Regions from separate parts of the Desulfosediminicola sp. genome, predicted to be linked through region 4. Evidence: riboswitches for the same ligand, from Rfam matches in the RefSeq annotation. Region 4 holds a riboswitch; each other region holds the start of a gene.
What was found. A riboswitch is a leader RNA that binds a small molecule or an ion and turns the genes downstream of it on or off. The one in region 4 is predicted to bind thiamine pyrophosphate.
Positions count from the first base shown of each region.

Region 1: linked by a shared signal. The riboswitch ahead of thiC (phosphomethylpyrimidine synthase ThiC) and the one ahead of ACN5NT_RS08780 (thiamine ABC transporter substrate-binding protein) in region 4 are both predicted to bind thiamine pyrophosphate.
Region 2: linked by a shared signal. The riboswitch ahead of thiM (hydroxyethylthiazole kinase) and the one ahead of ACN5NT_RS08780 (thiamine ABC transporter substrate-binding protein) in region 4 are both predicted to bind thiamine pyrophosphate.
Region 3: linked by a shared signal. The riboswitch ahead of thiS (sulfur carrier protein ThiS) and the one ahead of ACN5NT_RS08780 (thiamine ABC transporter substrate-binding protein) in region 4 are both predicted to bind thiamine pyrophosphate.

Region 1 covers NZ_JBLXGE010000016.1:12,642-17,627, forward strand. Annotated here, with positions in the region: gene ACN5NT_RS21060 (acyl-CoA dehydrogenase) at 1-1,575, shown strand, start outside; TPP riboswitch at 1,898-2,012, shown strand; gene thiC (phosphomethylpyrimidine synthase ThiC) at 2,068-3,396, shown strand; tRNA gene ACN5NT_RS21070 (tRNA-Asn) at 3,768-3,843, shown strand; gene ACN5NT_RS21075 (crotonase/enoyl-CoA hydratase family protein) at 4,238-4,986, shown strand, end outside.
Region 2 covers NZ_JBLXGE010000014.1:40,519-45,504, forward strand. Annotated here, with positions in the region: gene ACN5NT_RS19705 (ABC transporter ATP-binding protein) at 1-511, opposite strand, end outside; gene thiE (thiamine phosphate synthase) at 514-1,152, opposite strand; gene thiM (hydroxyethylthiazole kinase) at 1,193-2,005, opposite strand; TPP riboswitch at 2,178-2,269, opposite strand; gene ACN5NT_RS19720 (RNA recognition motif domain-containing protein) at 2,745-3,008, shown strand; gene ACN5NT_RS19725 (cold-shock protein) at 3,166-3,369, shown strand; tRNA gene ACN5NT_RS19730 (tRNA-Gly) at 3,704-3,778, shown strand; gene ACN5NT_RS19735 (hypothetical protein) at 3,902-4,897, opposite strand.
Region 3 covers NZ_JBLXGE010000006.1:206,659-211,644, reverse strand. Annotated here, with positions in the region: gene ACN5NT_RS11985 (transferrin-binding protein-like solute binding protein) at 1-897, opposite strand, end outside; gene ACN5NT_RS11980 (GlsB/YeaQ/YmgE family stress response membrane protein) at 1,923-2,171, shown strand; TPP riboswitch at 2,526-2,620, shown strand; gene thiS (sulfur carrier protein ThiS) at 2,726-2,926, shown strand; gene ACN5NT_RS11970 (thiamine phosphate synthase) at 2,928-3,521, shown strand; gene ACN5NT_RS11965 (thiamine phosphate synthase) at 3,586-4,212, shown strand; gene ACN5NT_RS11960 (thiazole synthase) at 4,292-4,986, shown strand, end outside.
Region 4 covers NZ_JBLXGE010000004.1:260,906-265,891, reverse strand. Annotated here, with positions in the region: gene ACN5NT_RS08785 (ABC transporter permease) at 1-1,224, opposite strand, end outside; gene ACN5NT_RS08780 (thiamine ABC transporter substrate-binding protein) at 1,518-2,567, opposite strand; TPP riboswitch at 2,694-2,803, opposite strand; gene ACN5NT_RS08775 (hypothetical protein) at 3,042-3,296, shown strand; gene ACN5NT_RS08770 (hypothetical protein) at 3,388-3,942, opposite strand; gene ACN5NT_RS08765 (TraR/DksA family transcriptional regulator) at 3,926-4,267, opposite strand; gene ACN5NT_RS08760 (amino acid permease) at 4,488-4,986, opposite strand, start outside.

The DNA of each region.
Region 1 (4,986 bases), on a different contig from region 4:
CACGAACGGGTCTGGTACGCCGACTTCCTCGAATTCTCGCATCGGGAGCAACTCTTTGCCACATTTCTTACTCCTGCCAAGTTCGGTGATGGAGCAAAACGTTGGGATACGTCCAGGAATTGCGCCATCAACGAGGTTTTGGGCTTTTACGGTTTGAGTTATTGGTACACCTGGCAGGTGACTATTCTTGGTCTTGGCCCCATCTGGATGAGTAACAACGAGGAGATTCAACATAAAACTGCGCGCCTCCTGGGAGAGGGTGAGATTTTTGCTTTCGGCCTCTCGGAAAAAGAGCATGGTGCAGATATCTACACCAGCGACGTCGGGCTTACCCCACAGTCTGATTCGGGCTGGCTGGCGAATGGCTCGAAATATTATATCGGCAACGCCAACGAGGCGGCCCTGGTTTCAACGTTCGGCAAGTTCAATGATTCCGGCGACTATGTCTTTTTCGCAGTCAACTCCCAGCACGAGAACTACGAACTCGTAAAAAATGTCATAAATTCGCAAAATTACGTCGCAGAATACAAGCTGAACGACTACCCCATCAGCGAGAATGACATTCTGGCCAGGGGGCGGGATGCCTGGGATATGGCGCTCAATACTGTCAACGTCGGCAAATTCAACCTCGGCTGGGCCTCAATAGGCATCTGTAGCCACGCCTTCCACGAGGCAATCAACCACGCTGCCAACCGCCATCTTTTCGACCATTACGTCACCGATTTCGTCCATGTTCAGCAGCTTTTTATCGATGCATATGCGCGGCTTACTGCCATGAAGCTTTTTGCTCTCAGGGCCATCGACTACATGCGCGTTGCAGGTAGCGAGGACCGGCGCTATTTGCTCTTTACGCCAATGGTCAAGATGAAGGTGACGACCCAGGGCGAAGATGTCGTCAACGCACTGTGGGACGTTATTGCCGCCAAAGGTTTTGAAAAGGATATGTACTTTGAGATGGCTGCCAGAGATATCAGGGCGCTCCCTAAACTTGAGGGTACCGTTCATGTAAACATGGCGCTTATTATTAAATTCATGGCCAATTATTTTTTCAAGCCGGGCAGCTATAGCGAAACGCCGCGGCAAACTGCGCCGGTAAATGACGATTTTCTTTTCAGGCAGGGGGCGACCAAGGGCCTGGGCAAAACACGCTTTCACGATTATCGCACGATTTACAAAGAGTTCAACTCGCCCAACGTCAAAATTTTCAAAAAGCAAATCAGGCTGTTAAAGATCCTGCTGGTTGTCGGCAAGCCCAGCAAGCAACAGATCAAGGATTTTGATTTTCTGCTCAACCTCGGCGAACTGTTCACCCTCGTGGTGTATGGCCAGTTGATCCTCGAAAACGCCAAGTTGATGAAGATTGACCCGGCACTCATCGACCAGATTTTTGAGGTCATGATCCGGGACTTCTCGAAATTTGCCCTGCAACTTTATACCAAAGGCTCCACCAGCTTCATCCAGCAGAGGATCTGTACCAGGATGGTAAAACGCCCGGCAGTGAACCCGAAGCAGCTGCAGCACATCTGGGAAACGTATGTGTATAGCATGAAAGACCAGTATGAGATGAATCCATGATCTACGGCATAGCCTGATAAAGTGGGGGCAGGTTATCGCCCCACCTTTGTTTGAAGCAGGTGACGATAAAAGCTGGTGCCCGCGCCATTCGAGATCGGCCACGATTACAGTGGTCGATTATTTGTGGGAAAGAACTCTGATTGGACATTTGCTATTTTGTTTTGCAGGCCAGGTTCTTATCCACACCATCCTCAACGCTCTCAAAAATAACGCCTCTCTTATCGCAGAACTGCACATACCAAAAGCTTGACCTGGCGAGGAGCGACTGGTAGTTTCCCGGGAAAATGTTCAATGCAACTGTCCATCAGAAAGAGTTGCATGCTTATTGACCTGGGGGAGTCTTCGGACTGAGAGTTTCGTTTTTCGTAGAATAACGAATCGACCCTTTGAACCTGATCCGGATAATACCGGCGGAGGGAACGGTCGAATCGTCCGCTGCATCCTGCCGCGCCCCGATCGAACCCTTCGATATCTTCACTATGGGGCACAACAATGTATAAAACACAGATGGAACTGGCGCGTGAAGGATACGTGACCGAGGACGTATCGATAGCAGCAGCAGAAGCCGGTCTCGACCCGGAAATACTTCGAGATCGAATCGCTGAAGGGACGGCAATAGTATGCCGGAACAACAGGCGAACGAGCGGAAAGCCGCTGGCGGTAGGGAAGGGAATCCGAACCAGGGTCAACGCTAATATCGGCACCAGTAAAGACGATACCTCCATTGAGAACGAACTTGCCAAGGCAAAAGCAGCAGTAGCCGCAGGTGCTGACGCTATAATGGACCTCTCCACCGGCGGACCGATCGATGAAATCCGGGCGGCAATCATTGCCGAAACCGATATCTGTATCGGTTCCGTTCCTCTTTACCAGGCAGCATGCGACACCGTTGTTCGAAAAGGAAAAGCCATCGTCGATATGAGTGTGGATGATATTTTTGACGGTATCAGGAAACATCTTGAGGACGGCGTCGATTTCATCACCGTTCATTGCGGTGTTACCCGGGCAACACTTGAGAAGATGGACAACGAGGGACGCATCATGGAGGTTGTCTCCCGCGGAGGCTCCTTTACCTGCGCCTGGATGCAGCACAATAATGCGGAAAATCCCCTGTATGAATACTTTGACCGCTTACTGGAATTGGTAAAGCCTTATGACGCAACTCTGTCGCTGGGTGACGGTTTCCGCCCGGGCTGTCTTGCCGATGCAACAGACAGGGCCCAGATCCATGAGCTGTTGACCCTTGGTGAGCTGACGCAGCGTGCCTGGGATGCCGGTATACAGGTGATGATCGAGGGACCTGGCCACGTGCCGCTTGACCAGATCAAGACCAACATCCAGTTACAGAAGAGACTCTGCCATGGTGCGCCGTTCTATGTTCTCGGCCCCCTGGTGACCGATGTCGCACCAGGCTACGATCATATAAGCTGTGCAATCGGCGGCGCTATAGCGGCAAGTGCCGGTGCGGATTTTCTCTGCTATGTAACCCCCAGCGAACATCTCTGTCTGCCGACCATAGAAGATGTGCATGAAGGTGTTATGGCAACCCGTCTGGCGGGTCACGCTGCTGATATCGTAAAAGGTATTCCCGGCGCCATGGAGTGGGACAACAAGATGTCACGGGCCAGAAAAAATCTGGACTGGGAAAAACAGTACGAACTGGCGCTTGATCCAGATCTGGCCAGAAAACGAAGAGGTGCAACAGCAGAGGTGGCAGAAGCCCATGGTGCGTGCACTATGTGTGGTGAATTTTGCGCGTATAAAATGATGGATCAAAGGAAAGAAGCAAGCAAGGCGACGGCCTGCAAGTCAGCTCAATAACAGCGGAAGTACTAGCTTTTTAATGTCATTTTCGGGACAGAGCCGAATGGAGTTCCACTGTTTGGCTCCGACCTTGGTACCAAACAATAAAGCCGCAATCTCAACAGTCTGGGGATTGTTTTTTTTTGTTTTCATCAGTAACCAAAACGAATCGAGTTACAGGGCGCATTTTTTTCCTATTTCCTGCCTGAAGCCAGTATGTACAGCGGTTGTTGGGGGCTACTTTGCATGCTTTGGTGTGAGAAATTGAAAAGAGAGAGTGAAAAAACTTGCAGCCATAAAAAAAATGGTGTAATTTGCCCTCCCCTGTCTGGGGGGTGCAACGTTTTTTTCAGGATAAATCCACGTATTAGTGGAGTTATTTCGACTAATCCTCGGTAGCTCAGTTGGTAGAGCAGGTGGCTGTTAACCACCTTGTCGGCGGTTCGAGTCCGTCCCGGGGAGCCAGTGTCCACTCAGCCCGATTCCGGAATCGGGGTGTTTTTCATATAGGCCAGAGGGGTTTCCCCTGGCCAGCATTGCCGAAAAGGCCGAACATCCAGAGGGTGTTCGGCCTTTTTTGCGTTCTATCTCAGTTCTGGTTGCTGCTTTGAGTCTGGACGTTAAAGCTGTCAAACCTTCTGTGCCTGTTTCTCCTTCACTGTTTCTTTTCAGAATGCCGAAGGGTGCCGCTGAACAATAATAGCTATATTACAGCTGATTGAGCCAAAAGTTTTATTTTTAGGTTCATTGACGTTTCGAGTGAAAATTACCAGAAAATACGGGCAAATGAATTCACATTTTGATAAATATATTACGTGAACGTAAACGGAATGTTTCTAATCAATACCAGTGAGCCGCCATGACCGATACCGACAGAGTACAGTTAGAAGTTCGTGATCACGTTGCGTATGTGACCTTAAACAGACCTGACAAACATAACGGCCTGGATGAAGCGATGTTGAAAGCGATCATCAGTACCGCCCGGACGATTCGTAAGGACCGGTCGATTCGTTGCGTCATCCTGAAAGGTAATGGGCCTTCTTTTTGTGCAGGCCTCGACTTTGGGTATGTGGCGAAAAATCCACTTATGGTGCCGAAATTCTTTGCCAAGCTGCCATGGACGAAAGACAACGTATTCCAGCGCGTTGCCCATGTCTGGCGGGATATGCCAATTCCGGTTATCGCCGCTGTGCATGGCAACTGCTTCGGTGGAGGCATGCAGATCATTCTGGCCTGCGACTATCGTATTGCCACTCCGGAGGCCACACTTTCCATCCTCGAGATGAAGTGGGGGCTGATCCCCGACATGAGCGGCATGGTGACCTTGTCCCGCCTGACCAGGGTCGATATTGCCCAGGAACTGACCATGACCGGCCGTTTCTTCTCAGGAGTTGAAGGGGCGGAATATGGGCTGATCAGTAAGGTGAGTGATGAGCCGTTGGCTGAAGCGGAAGAACTTGCCCGGACAATCTGCGAAAAGAGCCCGGATGCGGTTGCAGCAAGTAAGTTCTTGCTCAAAAAGGCCTGGAAGAAGGACACCAGGATGGCGCTATTTTGGGAAAGGTTGACCCAGTTGCGCCTCTTTATCGGCAAGAACCAGCGGATCGC
Region 2 (4,986 bases), on a different contig from region 4:
CATCAAGAGCCGAAAATGGCTCGTCCATCAAGATTACCGGCCTGTCTTCCAACAGGGTTCTGAGCAACGCCACACGTTGTCGCATACCACCAGACAGTTCGGCGGGTAGTTTCTCACCCTGATCGGCAAGACCCGCTTCATCTAGAAGGTGTCCCGCCATTTCGCGCAACTCCGGGGTTATTTCAGAGCGCAACCTGGCTCCAAGAAGCACATTTTCCTGCACCGACAGCCATGGGAGCAACAAATCACTCTGCGCCATCCAACTGATCCCCGGATTTTCGACGCCATTAAAGTGAACCCGCCCGCTGTAACTGAGGTCTGGATTACCTGATACAATTTTCAACAATGTCGACTTTCCGCAACCGCTAGGACCGAGCAGGCAGGTACAACTACCGGCCCCAATTGTGGCACTGAAATCGCTGAACAATAACTCTCCATCAAACGACAGGGAAATCGAGTCAAAATGAATAGCAGGCGGAGTGGTACAACTTTGCAAATGAAACTCTTGCATACTTAAACGATCCTTTTTGCTGAAGTCACCTGCTGCAATAGCTCACGGGCCGAAGCCTCGGGACTTTCAGCAGCAATGATCGCCGAAACCACCGCCACACCATCTGCGCCGTGCTGAATGACATCGGCTGCATTGGCAGCAGAGATCCCACCAATGCCCACCAGAGGCAGTTGTACGTTGTCACGGATTATTCGAACCCCTCCCAGGCCAAGAGGCTTGGCAATATCTGTTTTAGTCGCTGTGGCAAAGACCGGGCTGATGCCGATATAATCAGCCCCTTCCAGCTCGGCCCGCCTGGCGTCAGCCAGGGATTCCGCCGATATACCTATTATCTTCTGGCCTCCCAGCAAAGAACGGGCATCCTTTATATGCATGTCATTCTGGCCGAGATGCACACCGTCTGCATCGCATGCAAGTGCGACATCCACGCGGTCGTTGACAATGAGCGGGATCCCAAGTGGCCTGAGATGTTCAACCAGCCCCCTTGCCTCCTCCACAAATTGGCGTGTGGGCAGATTCTTCTCCCTTATCTGCACGCAACTTACTCCACCGCTGACTGCAGCAACCACGATATCTGCCAGATTACACTCTCCGGCCATCTCCCGGTCTGTAACCAGGTAGACTGAATAGTTCAGCTTCATAAAGTGCTTCCTTTTCAAATGCTGCAAGACTCGAATTTGTTCATGGACAAATTCGACAGCCTGTGCGGAGATCTTCCGGCGTAATTGTGTAGAGACTGTCAAGAAGGTTGACCATGAAGCTCCCCGGTCCTTTGGATATTTCACCTGCCATTTCTCCAGCCAGACCGAAATAGGCCAAAGCTGTGGCGGTAGCCATGACCGGATCATCGTCTACCGCATTGAAAGCACCAATTATGGTTGTTGCCGCACAGCCGGTGCCCGTTACATAAGGCATCAGCTTATGCCCGTTTTCAACGCGAAGCACCCGCATGCCATCGGTAACAAGATCCACCGGTCCGGTAACTGCCAGGGTAACTCCTAGCTCCCCGGCAAGAATCCCTGCAACGCCTGCCGCATCTTCCACGGAATGAAGCGCATCGACGCCTCGTGTTTTAGAATCAGCATCACGCAATGACAGTACCTCTGAAGCGTTACCGCGGATCACGGTTACCTGCGTATCAGCAATAATTCGTTTGGCGGCAGCAGTACGAAGTGCAGTTGCACCCGAGCCAACCGGATCAAGCACTATCGGAGTGCCCAATTCGGACGCTTTCCTGCCGGCCTTCACCATTGAATCGACCCAGGCATCAGTCAGGGTGCCAATATTGAGTACTAACGCTCCGGCAAAGCCGGCCATCTCCTCAACCTCATTTTCGGCATGGGCCATGACAGGCGACGCCCCTGCCGCCAGAAGCACATTGGCTGTTGAATTCATCACCACAAAATTGGTGATATTATGAATAAGCGGATTATTAGCTCGAACTTTCTGCAAGTTTTCTGCTGCACGTTCAGCAGGAGTGCCGTTCCGGGACATTGGTTCCCTCCTCGGTAAATTATTGCCGTTGGAGCTGGCAATATCTGCACAGCAAACGCCCATGACAATCTGGTGTTTACAGGCACGTTAAATGAAAACAGGAGGCAACAGAAAAAGAGATGTCTGAGCGGGATTGCTCAGCCGAAAACCGATGAAGAATCTGATATGAATACAACAATCATCCGTGCATCCCTACGCTGGCGTTAACCAGATCAGGTTCAAAGGGTATCATCTCAGGCTTATCAGCCACCCCTTGCAAATTATATTGAACATTTATAGAATATCATAAATGGAATGTCAAATGGTTGGTTGACAGCGAAACTACTCACAACATTTGCGTTAATACTCCCTGCAACCTGTGGCACTCATGCAGCAACCCCAAACACCTAACATGACTTATCCGTTGACAATATCTAAGGAGACATCTATATTTCTTAATGTATTCTGCTGAAATTATACAGCGTCGAAATCGTGTTTCTTCCAGGCCGAAAATCGCGGGTTTAATCCCTCCCACCCGATACTGCCCGACACATTCATGGACACCTGAAAATTTCACCAGTGGCAGCAGCAATAGCTTTCTCATGGGGACTATCAGCTTACCGGTATGGCCTGGATTCTGACACCCTCATTCTATAAATCAAGATCACGCTTCGTGGTTCTCGACACCTTACTTGCGGCCCTATCGCATTTTGTTGCCGACAACATTTCGCCGCTGGTCACAGCAAACAGGAGATCCTGAGTGAAGCTCTTTATAGGCAACCTGCCCTATGATATCAGCGAGAGCGAGGTATTAGCTCTATTTACCCAATACGGAGAAGTCGTCAACGCAAACCTTGTGACTGACCACTTCAGCGGACGATCAAAAGGCTTTGCCTTTATTGAAATGGGGTCTCGAAGCGAGGGACATAAAGCCATGGAAGATCTCAACAGACACGAGTATAAGCACCGTCAACTCGTTTGCCGTGAAGCCAAACCTCAGAAAAAAGGAAAGAAACGCAGATAAAGCCGTTATCATACGGTACTGCTTTTTGAATAAATAGCAGAAATATCAGTACAGAATTAACCCGTGAAGCGGGTTAAGACTCGATATCCTGGAAAAGAGAATATCGAGTTTGGAAAACGGGGCAGTTTCGCCCCACACTAACACAGGAGTTGTCACAATGGTTGAAGGAACAGTTAAATGGTTTAATGATGCCAAGGGATTTGGATTTATCGAGCAGGATGGTGGAAAGGATGTCTTTGTTCATCACTCCGCAATTCAGACTACCGGCTTCAAATCACTCGCAGAAGGCGAGCGCGTGAGTTTTGAGGTCACTGAAGGCCCTAAAGGCCCTTCAGCCCAGAATGTAGTTAAGATCAAATAAACTGCCAGAGGGGGTTGGCTGCAGAACAGCCAACTCCTTTGACACTGTAGTGATTTGATATACCTCGAAGTAACTTACTGTTTCCCGTCTTTCAGAGCAGCCTTCCTGTTATTCCAGAAGAAACCAGTTCTTAGCTTAGAGACCTAAGATTCACCCGGTTTTGATATTTCCTGCAGTTCAAATACAAGATCAGCCTCAGCATTAGCAAACGAAATACGTCGTTCTGATCCACTTTACCTGGTAATTGCCGACCCTGCCGAATTTCATACAAAAACTACCACAACGTCTTAGTTGACAACCCCAAACAAGAACTTTATACTTCTTCAACTTTCTTGCGGGAATAACTCAGTGGTAGAGTGTCAGCTTCCCAAGCTGAAGGCCGCGGGTTCGACCCCCGTTTCCCGCTCCAGAATTGCCAAAGGCTTACGATCTATTCGTAAGCCTTTTTTGTTTAAAATAAATTCAGCAGCCGATGCAACGGAAACGATAGATGTTTCTCTACCCTGCAATCTACAATCTTATTCACCCGGAACTAAAAATAGTATCCCATCTTAACTAAAGCAGAGTAAGACTCCCAATCCGCCCCGTTGAATTTGCTTTTGTAAATTGTGCCATCGGCCGCATAGGTTGTTTTTGTCCCCGAATCAGTACTCATGTTGTAGTAATAGAATTGAAGTCCCAGATACCAGTTCCTGGTAACGTCATATCGATATTCAGTATTGAGACTGACACCGCTGCCATCCGCATCATGCTCGAAGCTTGTCGGCTGCATCAAATCTTCTCTCAGGTTCCAGGTCGCGTCAGCCTCATAATCAAGCCAGCTATATTCAAACCCGACTATAAGACTGTGCTTTACAGCTGGTCTCCATTCCAGCTCTATTCCGATCCAGGGCCCGCTCCAGTCACTGTCGTAACTGCTGTCCAGCCCGTCAAACGGTCCTGGGGGCCAACTGATTCCATCCTCATCAATGTATAGCTCCTGATAGCCATTGGTCATTTCAAACTCCTGGGTGTGGAATGCGTAGCCAATCACCGGGATGAAGCGCCAATACGTACCTGGTTCCTGAAGAGCTACATCAAAGCTATAGCCCAACCCGAAACTCCCATCAAAAACTGAACCGTCGTCTGTATCTGCATAGGAACGTGAATATTCCATTGTCCTGTTATCGCCCTCGTAATCCGAATCGCGACTGTCACCGGAATAAATTGTGCCAATTAAAGCATGTGCACGGAAATATATATGGGTTTCAGTACACCAACGCACATCACCGGTCAGGACCATGCTCTCCACAGAATCCCACTCCAGCTCTGACAGAACGTTTGGAGTGCCCTCAAAACCAGCTATGGTAAAAGAAAGTTGGTCGTTTCGATACCCCAAACCAATGCTGACTTCAGGCAAAAAAACAGGTGTACTGTTTTCATCATTATCATTCGCGAATACCACCCGCTCCAGGGCCATTACAGTGATTATGGGCAATAGCATGTAGATTGCGACCAGCACACGTCTTTCTGACCATTCTTTAATCATTTAATCCCCCCGGTTCTTGAGATGTTTTACAATAACATTCCAGCAGTATTTAAAATGATATGAAAAGCGATCGAACTGATTTGAGAGCG
Region 3 (4,986 bases), on a different contig from region 4:
GCCTGATGTGCTAACCAATGAGAAAACTCCACCGGCTTCCTCAGCATTTGGCCCGTAAAACTTTCCTTCTGCACCGCCTGTAAGTCCATTATCCGTCGTTAATTGCCCTGAAAATTTATTGGATCCCTCACTGATACTTAAGGTGTTGTTGGTTATATCAAGGTCGGAAGCATCGATGAATCCAGCAGTATTGGCCAAATTGTACTTTTGAGTATTACTTGTAGTGAAGGTCACATTTCTATTCTCGAAATCTGCGGTAAGTTCCAAATCACTTTGCGTAAGAAACGGATCGTCATATCCCGTATCTATATAAAAACCAGTTGTTGATCCATTAAATGTCGCACTTCCTGTCGAGGGGATTGCGCTGTCAGGCGTTAGTGTACCTATTGTGATTGCCTCAAAAGACCTGTTGGAATCGTCAACTTTGTTAAACCATATACCAAAAGTCTGATAGTCGAAGCCTGCATTATATGGATCTGAAAATGCTCCCAGCTTGGATCTATCGTCACTTGAAACAAGTATCACTGAATTATCTGTGATAGGGTTTATTGTGCCGGAATTATCATTCCAATCAATGGTTCCCTTAGGGGTGGTGACTGACACACTTTGCACATCGCCATTGGAATTATATTCAATTTCTGCTGTGGAATTAGAGCTGATACCTTGGTCTGTAACGGTAACAGTACCGTCACTTATCTCAACATCAAATCCGGCGGATAATCCTGATTCAGAAAAAGGTTGGGGGGCTATGTCATTGGCTGTATCGGTTGAACTGCCGCCACCGCCACAACCTGTCAGAGTCAAAAGACCCAAGCTGCAGCTAACAACTGAGAAAGCCTGTAAAAGTTTCATATCATATTCTCCCTCTGGTTTATTTGGGTGTTTCTCTTTTTCCACAGTCCTTTTGAGGTATTTGGGGGGCACAAGAGCAGTGGAGGTTTTGGCGGATAATGCTCTCTTTATCTTGTAGTTCGTGTAAATAGCCGTTGATGCTCTTTATAGCAGTTAGGTGTAGTTATATTTATAACAAATTAATGTAGTGTCAATGTAAAATACGGCATACTTGTTAAACGTATTTAAGTTGTTAGGTGACTATCGCTTGAATTGCCTCGAATTGCAGGTGGTTTGATGGTTGTGTAAGTGACGGAAAAATTTTAAAAAAAAATTATATTGCGATTGAACCTCAGATTACGATTTGTGATGGGAGATGAAAAGGGGGGAGGAAGGACTACATCACCGCCAGCTTTGATGGCAACGATTTTACGATGTAATATTCAGCGTATGAAGTGAAGAACATATTGAATTCAATGTTCACACCGTAATCGCCTGCCATCTCACGCCTAACTCCTGACCAGCTTTTGCTGAGCTTCAGAGCTAATCTGAAAAATATCAAGAGAGGTATCGCACGACAGGTCGAAAATGTGGTGTGGTTCGTGACATGTATTATGGGTCTATTATCAGAAAGGCTCTGGATAATCGAAATTGGGTCCATTGGCGTCATACCGTCAGATTCGAAATGTGAGACACCCGGAGCCAAAGCTGGTTTCTGGCAATTGAGGACAAGACTCGGTAAAAAAGACCGTTGAAATAATTTTTCTTTACTGCATCATTACCGGTGTTACTCCTCCTCCGGAGTGGCTCTAGGTAATGTAATATGTCAATCTCATGGTATTATTTCTCGATATAGGCTGGTGGCAGGGAATTGCAGTGTTTTATCAAATGTGCACTAGCCGACTCTGCCACTGGGGTATGACAAATGCCTGCTGGACATGAGTGAAAGCGTTTTTAATGTTAGGCTATGTGGGCAAGCTTTTGCTCTTTCGTGATAATAGCAAGATGGGACTTGTCGAGACGTCAGTCCTCTACATCTATTTCGAGAAGTCATTTCAAATGAAAGTAGTGCTAAATTATGGAGGCAGGATATGGGTATTCTCTCTTGGGTTTTCCTTGGCCTGGTTGTGGGCTTGTTAGCGAAATTTATTATGCCGGGGGCTGATCCCGGTGGCTTTATTGTAACAATTATTATCGGAATTGTAGGTGCCTTTGTGGGTGGCTTCATTTCAACCAGGCTTGGCTTCGGCACCGTAACCGGTTTCAACTTCTCCAGCTTGCTCATAGCTACTGGTGGTGCCGTTTTATTACTTTTAGGGTACCGAATGATAAAAAAATAGCTTGTCGTAGTTGCCGGTTCATTCACACATAAATGTGATGCCCCACGCCTCACTCCCGGCCGGTGGTTCCTGGTTCTCAGAGGTAATCAGAAAACATTTTGATGTATATACAGGCCCTTTATCAATATTATGATAAAGGGCCTGTTTTCTTTGTAGTTATAATTTAGAAAATTTTATGCGTTACAATTCAGAGAGAGTTGGAGGAGCCATGGATCCATATCCATGGCCCATTTTGGGTTAAAATTTTAAGTTTGTTGAATCAAATAATTGTAAGCCAGCCCAATTTCGCTCATCAATTTGTGTCAGTTTTTTTCGTGCTTTCTTTTGCTCTATACAGTAATAAACAAGCTACATTTCAAAGAACAGGGGTGCCCGTGGATTACGAGCTGAGATTATACCCTTAACCTGATCCGGGTAATGCCGGCGTAGGGAATCATTGTTTTTCTCCACCTCCTCCCCCCCCCTCGATTTGAATTGTGTTGGTCTCTGTTTTTCGCCTTTTGCGGCAAAGTTTGTAAGCTATATACATTCAGCACAATGAATAAGAGTAAATCATGCACGTTGTAATTAATGATCAGAAGTATGCGCTGGCCGAAGAGGCCACCGTAAAGGATGCTCTGCAATTGCTGAATATGACGGAAGAAGGTCTCGCAGTAGCCGTCAACTATGCAGTTATCCCTAAGAATAATTGGCCAGTCCATGCGCTGTCTGACGGCGATGTAGTAATGCTTGTTATGGCGACTCAGGGGGGCTGAGATGAAACTGCTGGTTATTTCCACTCCCGGTTTTGATGGTGCGGAGACAGAGACAATTAACGCATTATTTTCAGCAGGCCTTGAGATTTTACACCTGCGTAAACCTGGGTGGAGTAATCTTCAGATGGCTGAGTTGCTGGATGGGATTGATCCGGCTCACCACCCCAGGATAATGATCCATTCCAATTATGATTTGTTGGAAAAATACCAGCTTCGCGGAGCTCATCTTCCCTCCAGATCGATCCATCCGTGTAGTACCACGCCTGCTTACAGTCGCAGCAGGTCCTGCCATTCCATAGAAGAAGTCGAGTGTTTGACCGGAATCTATGAATATCTCTTTATCAGCCCGGTTTTTGATTCGGTGTCCAAGCAGGGGTATCTGTCGGCAGTTTCTGTTGATGAACTGCACAACTGTACGAACAGTTCCGGCAGAAGACTGGTTGCCCTGGGGGGCATAACTGCACAAAAGCTTCCTGAACTTTCCTCCAGTATTTGCTGGGGTGCTGCCGCTCTTGGCACTATCTGGCAGCATGAAGGAGTGGTCGAGCGGGTAAGTTCTTTTTGCGATTTGCAGAAGATTGCCGACCGAATCTGAGCCACGATTCTGTCTGGTCGCCACGATTAGAGTACCTTAAATTCCTTATAAAAATAGAATTATTATGATTGCTGGAAAAATTCAGTTTATTACAGACCCACGCCCTGATTCCAATCTTGCGGAGCAGGCTGAGGTCGTTTGTCGCGCAGGGATAGATTGGTTGCAGTTTCGTTTTAAAGATGCCGATCGGGATGAGAAGCTTTCAGTAGGTAAGGAGGTGGCCGCAATTTGCCGCAGTTTCAAGGCAACATTTATGGTCAACGACGACATTGAGCTGGCTGCGGAACTTGGTGCCGACGGCGTTCACCTCGGCCTGAATGATGGTGAGCCTCAAATGGCCAGGGATTTGCTCGGTAGCTCGGCGATCATTGGCGGGACATGCAATACTTTTGCAGATATTGAGCTGAGACACAAGCAAGGCGTCGATTATATCGGGCTTGGGCCGTATCGATTTACCTCGACCAAAAAGAATCTGAGCCCGACTCTTGGGCTTGAGGGGTATCGGACCATAATACAGGAATGCCGGCAGCGGGGGATTACAACTCCAATTGTCGCCATTGGCGGAATTGCGGTTGAAGATATCGCACCGCTTATTTTTTCAGGTGTCCATGGTGTTGCCATTTCATCACTCATTCTTGATGCCGAAAATCCCCAGAGCAGGATAGCTGCCATCAGGCAACAGGTCCTGTAGATTCTCTCATTATTACCTGTAATCCCAAAACTATATTCGCATATCCTGCGTTGTTACTATCTAAATCAGGAGAAGAATCGTGAGTGGAAGTTCTTTGAAAATAGCAGATCGCATATTTGAGTCCCGTCTTTTTACGGGAACCGGCAAATTCGCTTCAAACAATCTGATGCGCAATGCCATCATCGCGTCGGAGAGTGAGTTGGTGACGGTGGCGCTGAAGCGTGTCGATCTGGCCGATAGCAATGATGATATTTTGCGTCATCTCGATCATCCGAGGCTTCAGTTGCTGCCAAATACTTCTGGCGTGCGTAATGCCAGGGAGGCAGTTTTTGTGGCCCAGATGGCGAGAGAGGCACTTGGTACCAATTGGCTGAAACTGGAAATTCACCCCGATCCTAAATACCTGCTGCCTGATCCGGTTGAGACGCTTCTGGCTACCGAGGAGTTGGTAAAACAGGGGTTCATCGTTATGCCATATATCCAGGCAGATCCTGTTCTCTGCAAGAGGCTGGAAGAGGCCGGGGCGGCAACGGTGATGCCCTTGGGAGCACCAATTGGCACCAATAAAGGTATCCAGACTGCAGAGATGTTGAAAATCATTATCGAGCAATCACAGGTGCCGGTTGTGGTTGATGCGGGAATAGGGGCTCCATCCCATGCCGCGTATGCAATGGAGCTTGGTGCCGATGCTGTATTGGTCAATACCGCAATTGCCGTTTCACCCAACCCGGTGCAGATGGGACAAGCTTTTAAAATGGCGGTTGAAGCCGGTCG
Region 4 (4,986 bases):
CATTATCAGAGCGTCCCACAATGTTGTGGAAGATTTGTAACGCCTGATTGAAGTTACAATCTCTTTTCTTCTACCTTGATCAGATGCCAGAAAAACCGAGGCCATGAGCCCAAGTACAACTGCAATCAACATTGCTCCAATACCAAACCCAACACTGTTGGCTACAGCCTTGATCGGCTCAACGAAAAAGACTGAGTGGGCCTCGGTGGAAAACAGCGCTGAATAATAGCTCAGGGTCAATCCCTCTTGCCCCGTAAACGAGCGCAACACCAATGCCATCAGGGGGGTTACCAATAGCAGCAACATAATGCAGACATTACCGATGATCATAAGCCTGGCAAAAGAAGTTACGGGGCGCACAGCGCCCCCTGCCACAGAGTCAGAGTAGAAAGAACTCCTCGATTTAGTGTCGAGCCTGGCGTATATCCACATCAGGATAAAATTGATAGTTATCTGGATGAGCGATAAAGCGGCAGCCATAGGCAGGTTAAACATCTGCACAGCCTGACGATATATCTCGACTTCGATAGTGGCATAACCTGGGCCACCAAGAATGAGAACCACCCCAAAGCTGGTGAAACAGAAAATAAAAACCAAAAGCCCGGCGGACCCAATAGCGGGCAGGAGCAATGGCACGGTAACCCGTAAAAAAGTCTGCCAGGGTGATGCCCCAAGCATCCGCGCCGCCAAACGGAGATTAGGATCGAGACCGGCCCAGTAACTTGATACAATGCGGACAATCAGTGAATAATTATAAAAAACGTGAGCGAGTAGAAAAAAATAGACAGTCTGGTCGAGCCTGATTGGAGGCACGCTGAAATTAAACACATTTATCAGCAAGTCATTCGCCAGCCCATTCTCCCCCAAAAGTGCCCGAAAGGCTGCGGCAACAACAACGGTTGGCAGCACGAAAGGAACCGTCATGACTGCCTGCAGAAGACTCTTGCCGCGAAATTGGTATCTGGCAAAGATATAGGCTGCAGGAAGGGCAATCAGCAAAGTCAGCAAGGTGGAAAGTGCCGCCTGCCAGATGGTGAACCAGAGAATACGGAAATAAACAGGACTGGCGACCAGTTTGGCAAGCCTTTCAGGTTGCCAGCTGCCCTCCGGTAAAAAAGAGAACAGCACGATCTTGGTTAACGGATAAAAATAGAACAGTGCCAAGAAAACCAGAGGCAGGGAAAAAACCAGCCACCGCAGCGAATTTCGAGATTGTTCATTCACCAGTACAACCCCAGTAACAATATACCTTTAACCAGCATTCCCCATGACCACTATGTAAATTTCACCAACATGCAGGTTATACAACCTGCGTAGTCAAGATGTCGCCAATGCCCTGGAGCCAATCCCCTTGCACAGCCCATTAATCTAATTATATTCTCATTTTCCAATCAAACAGGCTGCCTGAATCTGGTGCAACGAACTCCGCGCTTTCCCATACCTGTGCCGATGAGATATCGGGGTTGTGCTTTAATGACTGGTTGTTTTAAAGAATACTCGAGACCCAACATCCGTAATTATCGCAACATCACGTTTGTCCAATCCTCCAGCCATTTTTCCCGATTGGTCTCGATGGCTGCGGGATCGACCTTTAACGGTTTCTCTGCGACTTTTGAATACTTTATAAATATTTCAGGCAGTTTTGCTTCGCCGCTAGCCGGATAGACAAACATTTGCAGGGGAATATCCTCCTGAAACGTTTTGCTGAGCATAAAGTCGACAAATTTTCGGGCAATCGTGACATTTTTGCTCCCTTTCAGGATTCCCACAAATTCGATCTGCCTGAAAGCGTTGTCATCGGTCACTAATGCCACGGTTGGAGCCTCTTCAGGCTCAGTCTCAGCATAATATACAGTTGCCGGTGGGCTGGTAGCATAACTCACCACTATAGGGCGATCCCCCTCTGAAGCAGCTGTGAAGTGTCCGAAGTAGGCATCAGACCACCCCTGGGCAATCAGCACCTTATTCTCACGCAACTTCTTCCAGTAATTAAGATAATCGCCCTCGCCAAACTTGCCTATGGTTGCAAGCAGAAACGCCATACCCGGAGAGGACGTAGCCGGATTCTGCACTGCAATGAGGCCTTTATACTCCGCCCTGGTCAGATCTGTCAGGTCAGTTGGTGGGGCTATCCCCTTTTCCTTAAACCAGGCTTTATCGTAGTTGAGGCAAACATCACCATAACTCACAGGCAACAACCTGTTTTCATTATCCAGCTTTAATTGATCGGGGATCATTTCCAGCATGGGAGACTGGTACGGTTCAAAGATATCTGCACCGATAGCCCTGGATAGAAAAGTGTTATCTACCCCGAAGAAGAGATCCGCCATTGGGTTATTCTTAGAAAGGATAGCCTGAACAAGAGCAGCCCCGGCATCACCTGACTTTAAAAACCGAACAACAACGTCATTTTCTCTTTCAAATTCGGCAATAACTTCTTTACTGACATTAAAACTGTCATGGGTCATCAAAGTTAACGTCTGTCCTGCATGGCACCAGGCAGGCAAAATGAACACGAGAGCAAAAATTAACAATACTCTCTTCAACTTGCAAATCGCTCCATTCATACTTATTTCCTTTAAAGTGAAATTTTGCCCGGAGAAGCTGTTCTGATCTGCAGTTTTTACAATCAGATACTACTTTCGGGCAGAGGAGCGTGTGCAATAAAAAAAGCCACCCCCAGAGCGGAGATGGCTGAAAGCCACACTTTTCCCTCCGCCGGCATTATCCGGATCAGGTTAAGCGGTCGGGTCCTTTCAGACCCCTCTCAGCCTGGTTATTCCAAGCTCCCGCGTATCAACTTGTACTTACAATGATTGACCGTACGATTAATGGTATGTCATGCAGATTAAGCCGGCAACATAAAATTGAATACCTCAACGTATTCAGAGAGTAAACTGTCTGAAGCAGTTACCTGCAGCCAATAAATCGGCCTGGAATTTGCATAATTTGTGACTACATATTATTTTCAAATCAGCTACGCAAAGCATTGCGACAGCTATGAGATACTCCCAAAAATCAACTATACTACTTGAAACACTATGATTTTATCTGATATCTACGCGACCATTTATCAATTTATCGTCAGTTACCCCATCATTGCCGCCATTGTAGGAGTGGTCCTTTTGGTATTCCTCTGGCAAAAGCCGTGGGAATTTTTGCGTATCACTATACTGGTTCTGATAATTGCAGCCGCCGGATACTATTTTGCCTTACTGACAATGTCGGCAGATTATGGTTCGGACCAGAAACGAGCAATTACTACAGAGAGAGAACAACAGTTAGAAGCTAATTAGCCCGAATCCCTCATGCGCACTTCAGGCTAAAGAGAGCCCCAGGGTGATACGTACCACCAGACACCAAGCCGCCTTATTATTTGAAATTACCTCAAGGGATCAGTTGCCAGCAATTGCCATCTACGATTTCTATAGAATCGAGTTCAGAAAAACCGGAAGTGCCATCTGAAACCACCACCAGATCCGCCCTGGCAAGCTGCGCCAACGCCCTCGGTTTTATCTCGCCTGATACAGAACGCACAACAATATGAATAGCAGGATCAACCACCGACCTTAAACTGTTTGATTCACAGACAACAAGCGCATTATCGGGAATTCTTTTCGAGAATTCCCGATACCCTGCCTCTATCCCTGCGTCATCACTTCTAAGATAGAACACTTTTTTCGCACCTGCCCGTAGCATACGGGAGGTATCCTTTGGACCATTAAGGCGATTTTCTTCAAACAGTTTTCCTTCAGGAAAATCACGGCTGTGATCCCCATGATAAAGATGCTCGTCCGGGAAAATAGCAGAGACCTTCAACGCATAGATGTCATATTCAGCTGAAAACGATTGTATCAGGCGGCAGACGAATTCGGTTTTACCAACATTTCTGCCGGCGCCACCAATGATTACCAGATTTATTTCTCTAGATTTTTTCAGCACAGTGCACACAGAAAGGGTTGGCCGGGTCAATCTCGAGACGGCGACCTGCAATCTCTTCATCGCACATGGCACAGTAGCCAAACGCCCCACCTTCAATTCGTTCAAGAGCTGCCTCAATGCGGGTAAGTTGTATCTCTCGCCGTCGCTTGCCTTCAAGTGCCATAGCTTGAGATTGCATGGCATCCATCCTTGAGAGGCGTCCTACAGTTGATTGATCCAATTCGACAGTGCGGGTGGAGGCCTGACCGGCCTTTTTCTGCCCGATCAACTCCTCCCGCTGCTGCAAAAGTAGTTCCGTCAGTTTGTCTATATCTATTCCACTCATAACCAGCTGCCTTTCTGGTAGCAATACCCCGATGAAAAATTCCACTCACTGAAAACTATCAGATCATAAAAAAAGGTTCGCACCTGTCTGCCGACCTAGGACAGTTCAGGTGCGAACAAGAGGTTTCTGAGTCAACGTCAATCGGCATCATAGCTGATTGAACACTTCTTGGAAACACCAAAGCGTAAGACCACCGGATGCAGGTTCTTGGTATCCTAATTCATTGGCGATCTACTCCGCCCCCATCTTCCGGATTATCGTGTTCTGTATTCTCTGCTTCATCGTCTTTAGGCTCTGAAGTTCCTCCTTCAGCTTCTTTGATTGCCAGATCGACTTTAGCCTGTTCACGAGCCATTCTCTTATCAGCAAGTTCCGATTTTTCACGTGCCTGCAGGGCGAGTCGCAACTGATTGACAAGATCCTGGTCAAGCGTTGAGCCACCGAGCTCTATCTTATCCATCTCCGTCCTGGCTTTAGCTGCCGCATCAGCAGCAGCCTTTTCAGCCTTTTTCAATCTTTGCCTCAAACGGTCAAGATTATCCTGCGCTTCAGCAAGATCACCCGCCTCCCCTTCTTCCGGCTCTGCTCCCAGATCGACTTCCTGTCCGGCCTGCACCAGTGCCAGCAAACCATTGGTGTGTTCGATATTCTGGACATTATCGCCAAATATATCAAATACACCTTCGCTCCTTATGGTAACCCCCATAAAGGTGAGCTCA